DNA from 4 places in the Erwinia amylovora genome. Region 1 is predicted to be linked to each of the others. Evidence: predicted binding sites of a transcription regulator. Region 1 holds the regulator's gene; each other region holds the start of a gene.

What was found. Region 1 encodes LexA, which represses DNA repair genes until DNA is damaged. Its sites were predicted from a motif close to TNCTGTATGTACATACAGNA; they were not measured.
Region 2: a site for LexA is predicted at 1,646-1,665, ahead of JGC47_RS07975 (metal-dependent hydrolase). Genes of this name have one in related genera too.
Region 3: a site for LexA is predicted at 2,830-2,849, ahead of mutH (DNA mismatch repair endonuclease MutH). Genes of this name have one in related genera too.
Region 4: a site for LexA is predicted at 2,070-2,089, ahead of sulA (SOS-induced cell division inhibitor SulA). Genes of this name have one in related genera too.

Annotation. Positions count from the first base shown of each region.
Region 1 is NZ_CP066796.1:3,439,955-3,444,079, reverse strand. Features, by position in the region: gene plsB (glycerol-3-phosphate 1-O-acyltransferase PlsB) at 1-1,650, opposite strand, end outside; gene JGC47_RS15685 (diacylglycerol kinase) at 1,778-2,143, shown strand; gene lexA (transcriptional repressor LexA) at 2,253-2,861, shown strand; gene dinF (MATE family efflux transporter DinF) at 3,054-4,125, shown strand, end outside.
Region 2 is NZ_CP066796.1:1,709,185-1,713,309, reverse strand. Features, by position in the region: gene JGC47_RS07985 (fructosamine kinase family protein) at 1-422, shown strand, start outside; gene JGC47_RS07980 (YniB family protein) at 448-987, opposite strand; gene JGC47_RS07975 (metal-dependent hydrolase) at 1,684-2,283, shown strand; gene JGC47_RS07970 (L-cystine transporter) at 2,435-3,829, shown strand; gene JGC47_RS07965 (DUF6515 family protein) at 4,068-4,125, shown strand, end outside.
Region 3 is NZ_CP066796.1:780,768-784,892, forward strand. Features, by position in the region: gene JGC47_RS03520 (NADP(H)-dependent aldo-keto reductase) at 1-508, opposite strand, end outside; gene JGC47_RS03525 (YgdI/YgdR family lipoprotein) at 712-927, opposite strand; gene JGC47_RS03530 (TerC family protein) at 1,086-1,796, opposite strand; gene mutH (DNA mismatch repair endonuclease MutH) at 1,911-2,600, opposite strand; gene rppH (RNA pyrophosphohydrolase) at 3,282-3,809, shown strand; gene ptsP (phosphoenolpyruvate--protein phosphotransferase) at 3,822-4,125, shown strand, end outside.
Region 4 is NZ_CP066796.1:1,468,858-1,472,982, forward strand. Features, by position in the region: gene matP (macrodomain Ter protein MatP) at 1-36, shown strand, start outside; gene ompA (porin OmpA) at 126-1,193, opposite strand; gene sulA (SOS-induced cell division inhibitor SulA) at 1,543-2,049, opposite strand; gene JGC47_RS06815 (TfoX/Sxy family DNA transformation protein) at 2,641-3,270, shown strand; gene yccS (YccS family putative transporter) at 3,267-4,125, opposite strand, start outside.

The sequences.
Region 1 (4,125 bases):
AAGCTGCCCGGTGAGCTGTTCACGGGTCATGGAGCGCTGACGTGAGGCCAGCAGGGCCGTCACACACAGGTTCATGGCATTCGCCGCCCCGGCGTTGTTTATCCGTACCATCACCTGCTGCGCAATATCATTAACCGCCGGGGTTAACCATGCCGGGCGCTGGGATTCAATCGGATCGATGGCATCACGCCACTCCGGTACTTGCTGGTTGAGGTAGTTGACCAGCGGTAGCGGCTCACCAAAGTTAACGTAACCCTGGCCGAGGTTACGCAGCTTGCGCAGTCCGCGTACCATCGACATTAAGCCCTCTTTCTCTTTTGTCGCTCCGCGCAGCTCTTTGGCGTAGGTTCCTACTTCCATCACATGTTCGTACCCGATGTAGATAGGCACCAGGGTGATGGGGCGGTTGCCGCCGCGCAGCATCGCCTGAATGGTCATCGACAGCGTACCCGTTTTGGGGTCGAGTAAACGGCCAGTACGTGAGCGCCCACCTTCCACAAAGTATTCAACCGAATAACCGCGGGTAAACAGTTCGCCGAGGTATTCACGGAACACCGTCGAATAGAGTTTGTTGCCCTTAAAGGTGCGGCGAATAAAGAACGCGCCCAGGCGACGGAAGATTGGCCCGGCAGGCCAGAAATTCAGGTTGATACCGGCGGCAATATGCGGCGGTACCAGCCCCTGGTGGTACAGCACGTAAGAGAGCAGCAGATAATCCATATGGCTGCGGTGGCAAGGCACATACACAATTTCATGCCCGTCCTGTGCCAGCTGGCGCACGCGTTCGCCGCCACTGACGTTAATCCCCTGGTAGAGTTTGCTCCAGGTCCAGCCCATGATGCGGTCAGTGAGGCGAATCGCCTCGTAAGAGAAGTCGGCAGCGACCTCCTCCATCAGTTCTATCGCATTTTGCTGCGCTTTCTCGTGGGAGATCTTCTTGCTGCGCGCTTCATCCTCTACCGCTTTAGCGATGGCCTTGGACTGTAAAAGCTTATTGAACAGATCCTGACGCACCGGCAGGCGTGGCCCGACTGCCGCCAAACGCTGGCGGGCAAAGTGCATGCGCGCCACGCGGGCCAGCTTCTGGGCAATAATTTTGTCGGTACCGTGTTCAGTTGCCATATGGCGCAGCGACACCATCGGCGAGAAGCGCACAAAACTGTCACGGCCCAGCCAGAGTACGGCAAAGAATTTCTGGATGCCGTTCAGCACGCGCAGATGCGGCTGCTGGTCGCCCTGCACCTCGCGACCGGGGGCGCGTCCAAACATCACCGAGACGGGTACCATCTGGACATCAAGTTCCGGATGGTTGCGGTGCAAATCCAGATAGTCATGGAACAGCTTAACTGACTCCAGATTCGGCACGAAATAGGGGAATACGCGCGGGCCATCATGGATAAACACGTGGCGTGGCAGCAGATTGCCATCGATCTCCAGCGGTTCCAGTGGATCGGGCAAATCCTGTTTGCGACACTGCTCGCGCAGCGCCAGGAGATCGGCCTTTGAATCATAAGGCAGTACATACATAATAGGGCGCGACGTATCAAGCCCGAGTTCAGCAACCGGCTCAGCCGGAATTGCTTTACTTTTTACCAGAAATTTAACAGGTAAATTCAATAAGTTATAATATAAATTACGCCAACCTGACATAGATAACATGAAGCCTCTTGTTAGCAAAGCAACGCAAGCATACCAGAAAGTGCCAGCGGAATCTGTGATGTTACAAAAGCTGAACACCCAGTGATTAACATTCAACTTCTTAAAGGGCCACCTGATTATGGCAAATAATGCCACCGGATTGACGCGAATTTTTAAGGCTGCCGGGTATTCGTGGAAAGGTCTGCGCGCCGCATGGCGGCACGAAGCGGCCTTTCGCCAGGAAGCAGCGGCTGCGATTCTCGCCGTTGTTATTGCGGGTCTTCTTGATGTCGACGCGATAACGCGTGTACTGCTGATCGGCTCCGTCATATTAGTGATTGTCGTCGAAATCCTGAACAGCGCCATTGAAGCGGTCGTTGACCGTATCGGTAATGAAATCCATCCCCTTGCCGGCCGGGCAAAAGATATGGGTTCTGCCGCCGTATTGATAACACTTCTGCTGGCCGTCTTTGTCTGGATAATGTTGCTGGTGCCGCGTTTGTGATGAGTCACTCAGAAAACGCAACAAACTGAATTTCGTCCAGCTTTAGGTTTTCAATACAGAAATACCTGTATATACTCACAGTCGACTGTATAAACAACCAGGGGGCGGAATGAAAGCACTAACGGCAAGGCAGCAGCAGGTTTATGACCTGATTCGCGACCACATTAATCAAACCGGCATGCCCCCGACTCGGGCAGAAATAGCTGCGCAGCTCGGTTTTCGCTCTCCGAATGCGGCTGAAGAACACCTCAAAGCACTGGCACGTAAAGGCGTGATTGAAATTGTCTCCGGTGCTTCACGCGGTATTCGCCTGATGATGGAAGAAGAAGGCGGGCTTCCGTTAATTGGCCGGGTAGCAGCCGGTGAGCCACTGCTGGCAGAACAGCATATCGAAGGGCACTATCAGGTCGACCCGGCTCTGTTCAGACCAGGTGCTGATTTTCTGCTGCGTGTTAGCGGTATGTCGATGAAAAACATCGGTATTATGGATGGGGACCTGCTGGCGGTGCATAAAACGGAAGATGTGCGCAATGGCCAGGTTGTTGTGGCGCGCATCGATGATGAAGTTACCGTTAAACGGCTGAAAAAAAACGGAAATATGGTGGAGCTGCTGCCGGAAAACCCGGAGTTCCAGCCGATTGTGGTCGACCTGCGTCAGCAAACGCTGACCATTGAAGGACTGGCAGTTGGCGTCATCCGCAACGGAAACTGGCTTTGATCGTCGTCCTTTATTCAATATTGCGCGCTGTACCCACGGCGCGTAGCTCCCCGGAGCAGCAATTTTTCCCAAGATAATGCGAGTTGCAGCAGGGCGATTAGCAGTTAAGCCAACGTGCTTGTCAGCATAAGCGATGCGGCGGGCAAAGAGAGCGGCTAACGTACCACCTGCTGCTGGCACACTAAGGCGTTAATGCGTTTATTATCTCCTGATGATAGAAACCTCTGGCGGCTTGCGCTGCCGATGATCCTCTCCAATATCACCGTCCCGTTACTGGGACTGGTGGATACCGCTGTGATTGGGCATCTTGATAGTGCTGCTTATCTTGGCGGCGTGGCGATTGGCACCACGGTGACCAGCTTCCTGTTTATGCTGCTGCTTTTTTTGCGCATGAGTACCACCGGGCTTACCGCGCAAGCGTTTGGTGCTAACGACAAACTCGCGCTGGGCAAGGCGTTAATACAGCCACTTATGCTGGCCCTGCTGGCGGGAGGGCTGTTTATCGCCCTGAAAATGCCGCTTATCCATCTGGCCCTGAAACTGACCGGCGGCAGCGAGCAGGTTCTGCATCAGGCTGCGCTATTTATGCAGGTGCGTTGGCTAAGCGCCCCCGCTACGCTGATAAACCTGGTACTGCTTGGCTGGCTGCTGGGCGTACAATATGCTCGTGCGCCGGCGATCCTGATGGTCGTTGGCAACCTGGTGAATATCCTGCTGGTTCTGTGGTTTGTGGTCGGCCTTAAATGGGGCGTGCAGGGGGCGGGTGCGGCGACGGCGATTGCTGAATACGTCAGCCTGATCGTCGGGCTGCTGATGGTGAGGCGGGTAATGGTGTTACGCGGGCTGTCGCTGCGTCAGATGCTTACGGCCTGGCGTGGGGGGTTCACTCGCCTGCTGCGCCTAAATCGCGATATTATGCTGCGTTCGTTATTACTGCAAATCTGCTTTGCCACCCTGACTCTCCTTGGCGCGCGCTTAGGGAATGAGGTGCTGGCGGTGAATGCGGTGCTGATGATGTTCCTTACCTTCACTGCGTATGCCCTTGATGGCTTTGCCTATGCGGTTGAAGCTTGCTCAGGAAAAGCCTGTGGCGCGAAGGATAGTAAGCAGTTACTTACTGTATGGCATGCCGCCTGCAGGCAGGCGCTGGTGGTGGCGCTGGCCTTCTCGCTGATTTACGCCGTAAGCGGAATGCAGATTGTTGCGCTGTTAACGTCACTGGAGCCGCTGCGCGAGCTGGCGGACCGCTATTTGTGGTGGCAGG
Region 2 (4,125 bases), 1.7 Mb from region 1:
TTGCCGCAGAGAAAGGCATTCAGTACGGAGATATGGAACTGATCATCCAATGTGCTCAGGCTGCGTTGCATACGCATCATCCACAACCTTCGTTACTGCATGGCGATTTGTGGCCGGCAAACTGTGCCGGAAGTGACAGCGGCCCGTGGCTCTTCGATCCTGCCTGCTACTGGGGAGACCGGGAGTGCGATCTGGCGATGCTGCCCTGGTTCCCGTTTTTTCCCGGGCAGGTTTCCGACGGCTATCAGTCAGTCTGGCCCCTGCCTGAAGACTTCCAACAACGTCAGCCGGTCTATCAACTCTATTATCTGTTAAACCGGGCCAATGTCTTTGGCGGCAGCTGGCTGACAGAAGCCCAGCGGGCGGTAGGCTTACTGCTTGAGGTTCAGGAAGGAATAGTGCACCACGCGCGGCCGGCCTGATGCCGACCTGCGCGCGTGGAGTTCTTTAACCGATAAACCCGGCCAGCTTGAGCACAAAAAATCCGGCTACCGCTACCATCGCCGGGAGGATGTATAAAGGAAAAATCTGTAAAAGGAAGGTGTGGCGCGGCACCACTATCTTCTCTTCCAGCTGCGCGCGGGTATGCCCTTCAGCACCCCGTGCTTGTTCGATAATCATCTGGTCTTCAATCCCTTCGCGCAGAAAACGCGCCTGCCGCCACATCCGTGCACCGGAAGCCTGCATCGCCAGCCCGACAAATATCAGCATATAGATCCCCCAGAACATCAAATTACTGCCATTGTTGAAGTCTGGTACCGGCGAGTTCTGCCAGAATGCAGAGAGAAATTGGGTGTTGAAGTGGATCATATTGATCATCACATGAGCAAAATCCTGCATCACTGCGTTAATGCCGCTGCGCTGTTCACGGCTTTTTTCCAGAAAAACCATCAGGGATATCAATGTAGAGATGAGCGCCGGAATAAAGATGATCCAGCCAAGGATCCGTTTACCGATCGCAACCCTGCCAGCCTGTTGATAAGTCATGCCTTCTCCTGTCTATCAGTTAGTGTCTGTCAGTTTACAGTGAGTTTAACAAAAGCGCCTGTCACAATATTTTCACCCCCTTCCTGATACTAAGGCGGCATAATCGGTCTCGCTCCTGCTTTACCGCTGTCTGTGCGGGTAGCGGGTAAAAGAATTGTTTAACCTTGCCGACCGTTCCGCGGTGCTGCTCTCTGCCGAGTCGCTTCCTCACTGAAGCCTCATCCCCAGGTTTCCCCTGATACGGCGAGGCGTTTAGCGGGAGATCCCCTCAGGCGCGTAACGCTTGAGGGCGGGTTTAACGGCATGATCGCCATCAAAACTGCGCGCAGGCGTTCCAATGTGGTAGCTGACAGCGCCCCGGCGGTCGACAGGCGCTGGCTTTTGGCAGCGGTCAAACCGGGCAGCCCGGAACAACTCACGCCTCATCATTTACAGGTCGCCAGCCGAACGGGATGGGCTGGATCGCTAACCAAATGCCATAGCACAAAGATGCAGGATGACTGCGGACGCAAACGGTTAATCAGCCTCACTTCCCAGGCGTGGTAACCCGCCAATTGCGCCGAGTTAATCTCTCAAACTGGCACAGCACGCACACTTTTACCGGCTATTTATCTTTGGTTACAGCGTCACATATTTATTCTACTGTATATATTCCCTATACTGGATGCATTGACAGTTATGTAGCCAGGTGTTCCCATGACGGCCGAAGGCCATCTTATTTTTGCCATTGCCAGCGCGGTATTTGCCAAACGCGCCGAACTGACCCCAATACTGGCCAGCGCTGACTGGTGGCATATTATTCCCGCCACGCTCCTCACCTGTTTATTGCCAGACATTGACCATCCGAAGTCCTTCCTCGGGCAGAGGCTCAGATGGCTTTCCTGGCCTGTCGCGCGGGTTTTCGGCCACAGGGGCTTTACTCACAGCCTGCTGGCCGTGGGCGGCGGTGTTGCCCTGCTCCAGCTGAAATTACCCTCAGACTGGCTGTTCCCGGCAGACGTTTTACAAGGCATGGTGCTGGGCTATCTGAGCCATATTGTTGCAGATATGCTTACCCCTGCCGGCGTTCCCTTGCTGTGGCCCTGCCGCTGGCGCTTTCGCCTGCCGCTACTGAGAAGCCAAAAAGGCAACCAGCTTGAGCGCCTGCTGTGTCTGGTGCTGGTCGGTTGTGCCATCTGGTTGCCACCCGGTATGCCGCCGTTTGGTGCATCAGGGTGGACTACCCGGGCCATCAGCGATGTGCAAAAAGGCTTCACCCAAATCATTGAGCGTTATCAAGCCCCTGAAAAGGGATAAAGCACTAAAAGTTATAAGTTATTCTTTTTGGGTATAAAGCCGCTATCGCGGCAAATGATAATCTTTCCGATTCTTATTTACTTACTATGCGACAGAAATAACTGTCTTCTACCAGATCGCTTTGTGGTCTGTTTCTTTGGAGAGAATGGAAATGAATTTTCCACTAATCGTTAACCTGGTCGCGTTTGTCGCGCTGCTGCTATTGGTAGCGAAAACAGGGTCAGACTGGAGCCTGTCAAAAAAAGTGCTCTTCGGTCTGGCAACCGGGGTGCTGTTTGGCCTGGCCCTGCACACCTTTTATGGCGAAAACAGCCCGGTGATTAAACAGTCAGTCAGCTGGTTTAATCTGGTGGGTAACGGCTATGTGCAATTGTTACAGATGGTGGTGATGCCGCTGGTGTTTGTCTCAATTCTCAGTGCCGTAGCCCGCCTGCATAATGCCTCATCACTGGGCAAGATAAGCCTGCTGACGATTGGCGTGTTGCTGTTCACCACCGCCATTTCCGCCTGCGTTGGGGTATTCGTCACCTGGTTATTCGGCTTGAATGCGGAGGGGCTGGTCCAAGGCGCTCAGGAGAGTGCGCGTATGCTAACGATCCAAAACAACTATGCAGGCAAGGTGGCCGATCTCAGTGCACCACAGCTGCTGCTTTCTTTTGTGCCTAAGAACCCGTTTGCCGACCTGACGGGGGCAAATCCGACGTCGATCATCAGCGTGGTGATTTTTGCTGCCTTCCTGGGTGTTGCTGCGCTGCAGCTGCTTAAGGATGATGCGGAAAAAGGCCGGCGTGTCATCAAAGCGATTGATACGTTGCAGTCCTGGGTAATGAAACTGGTCCGTCTGATCATGACGCTGACGCCTTACGGCGTGCTGGCGCTGATGACTAAAGTGGTCGCCACCTCAAACATCCACGAAATTATCAAGCTGGGCGGCTTTTTACTGGCATCCTACCTGGGCATCGCCATCATGTTTGCCGTACATGCCCTGCTGCTTTCTGGCAACGGCATCAACCCTCTGCGTTTTTTCCGCAAAGTCTGGCCGGTGATCACTTTCGCCTTCACCAGCCGTTCCAGCGCCGCCACCATCCCGTTGAGCGTTGAAGCACAAACCCGCCGGCTGGGCATTCCGGAATCGATTGCCAGCTTCGCCGCCTCATTCGGTGCCACAATAGGGCAAAACGGCTGTGCGGGTCTCTATCCGACCATGCTGGCGGTGATGGTTGCCCCCACCATAGGGATCAACCCGTTTGAGCCGATGTGGATCGCCTCTCTGGTAGCGATTGTCACGCTGAGTTCAGCCGGCGTGGCCGGCGTAGGCGGTGGCGCGACCTTTGCCGCACTGATTGTTCTGCCGGCAATGGGGCTGCCGGTAACGCTGGTGGCGCTGCTTATCTCAATTGAACCCTTGATTGATATGGGCCGCACTGCCCTTAACGTCAATGGATCCATCACTGCGGGTACCCTGACCAGCCAGTGGTTAAGACAAACTGACCAGCAAATTATGAATACCAACGCCGATAACGAGGCTGCCCTCGCCCAACGTTAATTGCCGCACTGCGGGTCAGCCCCCCTGCTGACCCGCTCCTGCCACCAGCTCAATGTGGCAAGTCAACCTGACGCCTCGCCCCTCTTTCGTGCCCTCTTCGCGGTCAGAAAAACCCGCTTCGCTGATAGTGTAAAGAAAACGTTAAGCGCTGTAAGCGTTAGCAACCAGCCACGAGTTGACGCTTGTTTTTTCGCCAATGCAGGCGGATGCTGGATAGGGTAAAAACAGGAGAAATCCTATGAAAAAGGTGATGATTAGCTTTCTTGCCTTAACGCTATTGACCCCGGCACTGTCAT
Region 3 (4,125 bases), 1.1 Mb from region 1:
CACGCACCTGTTCAGCCAGCGCTTCCAGCGTCTCCAGCAGCGTAACCGTGGCGGTATCTTCACTGTACTGATAGTTTAGCTTACCGAAGTAGTTAGTCTGGCGTTGGGGCCAGTGCAGCTGGTAGAGATCAAGATAGTCGGTGTTCAGGCGTTTCAGACTGGCTTCCAGCGCGGCGCGAATGTTTTTACGGTCCAGTGCCTGGTTCGGGCGAATTGAGGCATCCGTACCGCGTATCGGCCCGATCACTTTTGAAGCCAGCACGATCTTGTCGCGGTGGCCCCGTGCCTTCAGCCAGCTGCCAATGTACTGTTCTGTCAGTCCCTGTGTTTCCGGGCGCGGTGGCACCGGGTACATTTCGGCAGTATCGACCAGGTTGATGCCGCGGCTCAGAGCCAGATCCAGCTGTGCATGGGCATCAGCTTCGCTGTTTTGCTCACCAAAAGTCATGGTGCCCAGCCCCAAAGAACTGACTTCGAGGGTGCTGTGGGGAATACGGTGGTAATGCATTGCGGGCTTCCTTTTAATTAGGCGAAGGTCGGGGACTTAAGCTACGTCCGCAACAGGAGAAGACTACCAGGCGTTGACGGGTCACGCAGCCGATCCTCCGGGAGCGAATTTAACCGCGCCAGGCGGGTGGGAAAGAAGCGAATAAGCGGGAAGGTTGGTAGCTGCCACCTGACATCGTACGTTACCAGGTAACAAAACGTGAATTACCGTTCAACCATAGAGGAGACTTCATCACCGTTGATTTGCAGTTCATGACCGGATTGATCGGTATATTTCACCAGCCCGGTCTCTTTGTCAATCTGGGGCTTTCCGTCGGTCATGATCATTTTACCGTCTTTGGTCGCCATTACGTAATCGCTACTACAGCCGCTAATCATCACGACAAGGCCCAGCGCCGCGGCGGCAAAAATCTGATTCATATTCATCTCCCTGCATCTCTTATAGCCAAATCTAAGTGTAGTAATAAACGCTTTTTTTGTTGGGTAAACAGTATGATCCCCAAAAAGGAGTGATGAATGATAAACCCGTCAGCTTTGTCTGTACCACCCCGGCCACTGGCCAGGGTAGCGGAACGCGATCAGCGGGGCTGTTTTTTGTTACGTAACAGATTGAGACTTTCTACCGCCATGGAGAAGAACATAGCAAAATAGATGTAACCTTTGGGTATATGGATGCGGAAGCTCTCCAGTATTAACGTAAAGCCCACGAGAATAAGAAACGCCAGCGCCAGCATTTTTACCGACGGATGGCGTTCAACAAAATCGCCAATAGTACGCGCGGCAAACATCATCATCAGCACCGCAATCACCACTGCAGCCATCATAATAATCAGATGATCGGACAGGCCGACCGCCGTGATAACCGAGTCGAGGCTAAAGATAATATCCAGCAGCATAATCTGTACGATGGCACCCATAAAGGAGTGCACGTTGGTTTTATGCTCGCCAGAACCGCCCTCAATCGTTTCATAAATCTCCGTACCTGACTTCCACAACAAGAACAGTCCGCCGCCCAGCAGTATCAGGTCTCGCATGGATAAGTCGTGATCCATCAGGGTAAACAGCGGGTCGGTCAGGCGAATAACCCAGGCAATGGAAGCCAGCAGACCGAGGCGCATCAGCATTGCACCGGCCAGACCCAGACGGCGGGCGGTATGTTGCTGATGCTTCGGTAACTTCGCCACCACCAGCGAAAGGAAGATAATATTATCGATACCGAGAACGATTTCGAGGATGGTCAACGTTCCGAGGGCTAACCATGCATTGGCATCGGTAATCCATTCAAACATTATTTCGTTACACCTTTAACTTAAACAAAATATAAACGGAGATTATACGCAGGTTGACTGCGGCATGAGAAATTTTACTTCACGCTTTTCAGCGTACGGTTTACGACAGCGCGGTCACAACAAAAAATGGCGGGCAAGCAGCGGAGCAGTAAAGGTTTTCTTCAGGTAAAAGCCGCGCGGCAGCGTCATGACAGGCTGCCCGTTGCGGCCAATCGCTTCAGTCAGCGCTTTGCTGTTGGCGGCCTTTGGGCGGATTTGCAGCACTTCACCGTGACGGGCGGTTAACTGATCCACCTTACCCAGTACGATCATATCCATCAGCTCTTCCCAATCGCTTTGCAGCTGGCGCTCTTCGTCTTCATTCGGGCTCCATAGCATTGCAGCACCCACGCGCCGCTGCTCCAGCGCAATACTGCGCTCGCCCTCTACCGGAACCCACAACACCCGCGCCAGCTTGTGCCGCACGTGGCTGTTGTGCCAGGTGACTCCGCTGTTACCGGTCAGCGGAGCCACACAGACAAAGGTGGTTTCCAGCGGGCGGCCTGCTGCATCAACCGGAATGGTTTTCAGCTCTACGCCAATCTCGGCGAAGTCCTGCTGGGGTTTGCTGCCCGCGCTGGCGCCAAGATACCGTTCCAACAGCATGCCGACCCAGCCTTTATCGCGCTTCAAATCACGCGGAACAGGTAATCCGATACGCAACGCCAGTTCCCCCAGCGTGTAGCCCGCCAGAGCGCTGGCGCGAGCCAGCAGCTCATCTTCGTCTTGCGGTGGCAGGATCCGATCAATCTCAGCGTTCATCATCGCTTCCGTATTTGTTTAAAAAACAGGCGCTTTTTATCTGCCCCCCCACTTTCAGTACAGGAAATGGGGTTAATGCTAATAATAGCATGATATATGGTGTTTTTTTATGGCATCAGCCGGCTGATCATTAACCCTACGCGGCGGTTTTACCCGGCTTGTCACCGGCAATGAACAGGATCACCGGGGTAGTTATCCACAGAAAAGTGGGATAACTCACAGTTAAACCGAATACTGTTTCCATTTACAGCCTTGACGCGGACGTTTCTATCAAGTTTTACCCTGATCCAGCCGAACTAATCGACATATTCTGTGGATAAAGTCATAAGCGTTCGATCTTTCACCAGCGGCGGTTCAGGCTGATATGACAGCGGTATGACAACAAGAGTAAAAGTGGTGATTGATGATAAAATCCTTTGATTAATATGAATTTAATTTTAGATTGTAAATTGGCACACCGCGCTGTAATTAAAGTTTTCCCCATCTGTTAACAGAGTTCTACACAAAGCTATCCACAGAAAACGTGAATAAGATTGCGCTTTTATCCGCAATTCTGTTCATAACTTTGCGATTTGCCGACAGTTATCCCAGACTGATTCATCGGGATCGCCTAAAAGCAGTGGTTTACCGTCTGTAAGGAGTATGAAACAATCAGAACATCCAGTTTTAGTTTGAGGTAGTCCGGTGATCGATGATGATGGCTACCGCCCGAATGTTGGTATCGTAATTTGTAACAGGCAGGGACAGGTTTTGTGGGCCAGGCGTTTTGGTCAGCACTCCTGGCAGTTTCCTCAGGGGGGGATTAATCCTGGTGAAACCCCGGAGCAGGCGATGTACCGCGAGCTGTTCGAGGAAGTCGGCCTGCACCGCAAAGATGTTCGCATCCTTGCTGCGACCCGTAACTGGTTACGATATAAGTTGCCGAAACGTTTGGTGCGTTGGGACACAAAGCCGGTTTGTATCGGCCAAAAACAGAAGTGGTACCTTCTGCAGCTGATGTGCAATGACGCGGATATCAATATGCAAACCAGTAGCACGCCAGAATTCGACGGCTGGCGCTGGGTGAGCTACTGGTACCCGGTTCGCCAGGTGGTCTCTTTTAAACGTGATGTTTATCGTCGTGTAATGAAAGAGTTCGCCAGTGCGGTCATGCCCCTGCAGGAGAGTGTCGTACAGAGAAATACGCCAGGATATCGACGAAAGAGAGGTTAAGCCACGTAGATTATGCTCACACAGCTGCGCGAAATAGTTGAAAAAGTGGCGGCAGCGCCCCGGCTTACCGAGGCGCTGGATATCCTGGTTAACGAAATTTGTCTGGCGATGGATACCGAAGTCTGCTCGGTCTATCTTGCCGACCACGACCGCCGCTGCTATTACCTGATGGCAACGCGCGGGCTGAAGAAGCCGCGTGGGCGCACGGTTGCTTTGGCTTTTGATGAAGGGATCGTCGGGTTAGTCGGCCGGCTGGCAGAGCCGATCAACCTCGCTGACGCCCAAAAACACCCCAGTTTTAAATACGTTCCCTCCG
Region 4 (4,125 bases), 1.8 Mb from region 1:
AAGCAAGATTTGCAGGCAATCCTCGGTAAACCCTGAAGCGAAAACGGCCTGGCCTTGCCCTTTAGTGCACTTATTCAAACAAAAAAAAACCCCGCCGCTGCGGGGTTTTTTCAAAACGAAGCGACTTAAGCCTGTGGCTGGGTCACAACGTCTTTGATGCCTTTAACCTGAATCTCTACGCGACGGTCTGGCGCCAGGCAGTCGATCAGGGCTTTACGGCCTTTCACGCTGTCACAGGTGTTGCCAGTAACAGGGTTAGATTTACCCTCGCCACGTGCAGAGATCTTGTTAGAAGGGATGCCTTTAGAGACGAGGTAGTCCACTACAGACTGAGCACGTTTCTCAGACAGTTTCTGGTTGTACTGCTCTGAACCGATACGGTCAGTGTAGCCCAGTACAACAACAGAACCATCTTTAGGATCCAGATTGCTCAACTGAGTATACAGCTGATCCAGAGCCTGCTGACCTTCTGGTTTCAGAGTAGATTTGTTGAAAGTGAACAGCACGTCAGACTTCAGGGTGAAACGCTTGGTTTCTACAACTGGAGCCGGAGCTGGCGCTGGAGCAACAACTGGCGCTGCTTCATCCTGGCCGAAACGGTAGGAAACACCAACGCTCAGCATAGAGTTGTCAGGACGCGCACCAACGGTACCTGCATCACCAATGTTGTTAACCCACTGGTAGTCCAGACGGGTTGCCCAGTTTTTGGTCACTGCATATTCAACACCAACGGCTGCCAGTGGAGAAACACCGGTATCGTGGTTGCTGATGCGACCATAGGTTGGGTTAGTCTGAGTTGCGTCAGCGCGCCATACCATACCACCCAGACGGGTGTACACGTCCAGATCGTCAGCTATTGGGTAGCTTAACTTGGCTGCCATCTGAATGCCCTGAGCTTTGAAGGCACCGTTGGTGACGTCGCCTTTGTTAGGCATACGGCCCAGCCAGTCATAGCCCAGCTCGAAACCAAGGTACTGGTTAGCCTGATAGCCAAGGAATGCACCAGCACCCAGTTGGCTTTCGTGAGTTGGGCCATCGTTGTTTTCGTAACCGTTACCGTAGTAACCAGTATCATGGTACTGAGACCAGCCCAGCTTACCACCGGTGTACCAGGTGTCATCTTTAGGGGCGGCCTGCGCTACGGTAGCGAAGCCAGCCAGTGCCACTGCAATTGCGATAGCTGTCTTTTTCATTTTTGCGCCTCGTTATCATCCAAATAGGCAATGAGCTTAAAATTAGCTCTTTGGTTTAATCCTTCGCCGGGTTGTTGAGCTCGATTATGACTCTTCCAAAAAATGGAGGTTATTGAGCACCCTGGCGAGCTAAAGTCTACAACGTACCAGCAAACTTACAAGTACGATGTGATGATGCTCAGCAAAAAAAAAGGGCTTCATACACAAATTTTAACATTTAAGAGTGAATTTTTTGCTAAAAAAAGGGTCACGAATAACAGCTAAACCATTGTCCCGCCGCGCCCTGACTAAATCCGTCACACGGTAGAGGTTTGTTGAAAAAAATTTATTAGAAAACTTTCGTTTTTACTTAATGATACAAACTTGATTGAATTCTTAAGCCATTTAAAGGTCCGACTGACGGCGAATCATTGCATTCCGATCTCATAATCAGCCCCAACGCCTGGCCAGACTTAGCTGCTTGCTGCAAACGCTTACGCTCAGTCTCAGATATTTCTTCCGCCAGCCAGCCCAAAACAACACTATAGTTCCCCGTTTGTAAGGCTCGGATCATCGCCTCTACGGTAGTAATGGCACCGCAATAGGGTGACTGCATCACTTTGTCCAAAGGAAGCCCGGAACGCAGTAACCAGTCGCGACTGAGTTTCTGTTGTGACGTTAGCCATAATTGCCAGCGAGATTGCGTACCCAGTTGCTGCAACAGCGGCAGCAGCAATAACTGCGTCATACCAGGGTGATCCTCATTATAAATTAGTTCGCTGATCAGGCCGTTGGCACAGACCGATGTAGGGATCACCGATGTTGAAACGTGCTGATTGCATTTGACGGATTGATTTTTAATGAAATGAGTACGCATAAGGTCTTCGCTCACCAGTTGACTGTATGGATATACAGTATAGTGCGGTTGAGTAAAGATCAACCTTAATCTCAGGTTTTAAAGCGCCAAACCGGGTTGATTCAGTCGATCCATTGTCCCCTGTGCCTGTTAAGGCGGCGCTATCTTGTTCACGCGGTGAGCAATAATCGATAGTGCTGGATTAACAAACCCATGCGGACATCATTTGCCTTACCTCTGTGTATGCGCGACATCGCTATAAACAACTTCAGATGTATTATTAAATATCACCGTCCACGCCGTATGCGATCCCAAAGCAAGGTATTGCTAATCATCACCGTTTAGCCTTAAGGCGGATGTCATAAACGCGCGTACCTACAATTTTTCTACAGCCCTGCATGGCAGAAGTAAACGGTGGCGCTCTGTACAAAATTCGGCAGTTACCAGCGCATTTCACTGTTGCCAGACGTTTTTTCGTAACGTCTCGCAAAATCACAATGTAAACCAGCCGGAGGCGATTTATTGATTGAACCCGTAATGAAGATTGCATACTTTCTAAAACGCAAATTGGAGAGGGATATACGCATTTTCTATTCGATACAGGGAGAGATCATGGATTGTTCAAGGCGTAAGACGGAAGAGGCTAAACAGCGGTTGGCCGGGCTTGGTGAAGTCAAGTCACGTACACAGTTTGGCGGATATTGCCTGTCAGTGGAGAAAACTGTTTTTGCGGTGGTGGCAGAGGGGGAATTGTATTTGCGCGCCTGTGAGCAGGTGCAGCCCTACATAACCGAGCGCAGGATGGAAGCCCTAAGCCTGAACAAGCGCGGCGTGCCGGTAGAGCTGAACTATTATCGTGTTGACCGGGCGCTATGGTCCGACAATGACCTGCTGCTGGCATTCTCGCAGCTCTGTCTGCTGGGCGCGCGCAGGCAGCAGGAGGACCGGCAAAACAACCGCAGACTCAAGGATTTACCCAATATGGGCATTCGTATGGAGATGCTTCTGCGTCAGGTCGGTATTTCCAGTATTGAAATGTTGGTACAGCAGGGTGCGAAGCGCAGCTGGCTCCGACTTCACGCATGTAACAAAAATTTGGGGCTAACCGTACTTCTGGCACTGCAAGGTGCCATAGTCGGACGGCATTACGAAGCGCTGCCGCTGGCGGTGAAAGAAGAGCTGCGCAGCTGGTTTCACCAACATGCGCAGTGGGAAGCAAATAAGCAGCATTCAGGAAATTAGCCGCGCAGTGAGAGATCGTTTTTTAGCTTTGCAATCTCCGGTAAAAGAGCCACCAGCAGGCCCAGCTGCTGCAACACCAGTGGCTCTTTCGTTTCCGTATCAGTCTCGCTTTGCTGAATACGCGCGGCCAGGCTGTCCATCATCTGTTTCGTCTTGTTCGCGTCCACTGTTTCAGTATGCAGAACATCATTAACGTAGCTTACGGTGTCATCCATCAGCTGGAGCAGGGCGGCATTTTCCAGCTTTTCACGGTGTGCTCCCAGGGCAGAAATATAGCTGAGAAATGAATGATTGAGGCATAACAGCCTGAAAGCCGTTTCACGGAGGGCGAGGCCCGCTTTATTTTCAACTGACAAGTTAGACACTACTGAGGCCAGTTCAGCATCGCCATTGTGGGCATCGCGCCGTGCAATACGATAATCCAGACCATTATCCTTGCCTTGCTGGTACTGCAACATAATCGCGTCCAGATAACGGCAGTTTGCATATAACGAATGTCCGGCCACGGCAGGAAGCCGACGAAAATGCCAGTCAGGCCAGATAAAGGCCACAGCCAGCCAGGCGATGCCGCAGCCGATAAGCGTGTCAACAATACGCGGTATCGCTACTTCAAAGCCTTCACCCAACAGGTTAAAACAAAATAATACCAGCAGGGTGATAAACGTTGTTGCATGAGCATACTGGACATGGCGGAAAACAAAGAAAAGCACCCCGGAGACGACGATCAGTATGAGTTGCCCCTCAGTTGAAGGCACCAGCCATAATAGCGGCAACCCAAGCACTATCCCCGCCAGCGTGCCGATAATGCGTAGCGCCAGGCGACGACGCGTGGCGTTATAGTTTGGCTGGCAGACA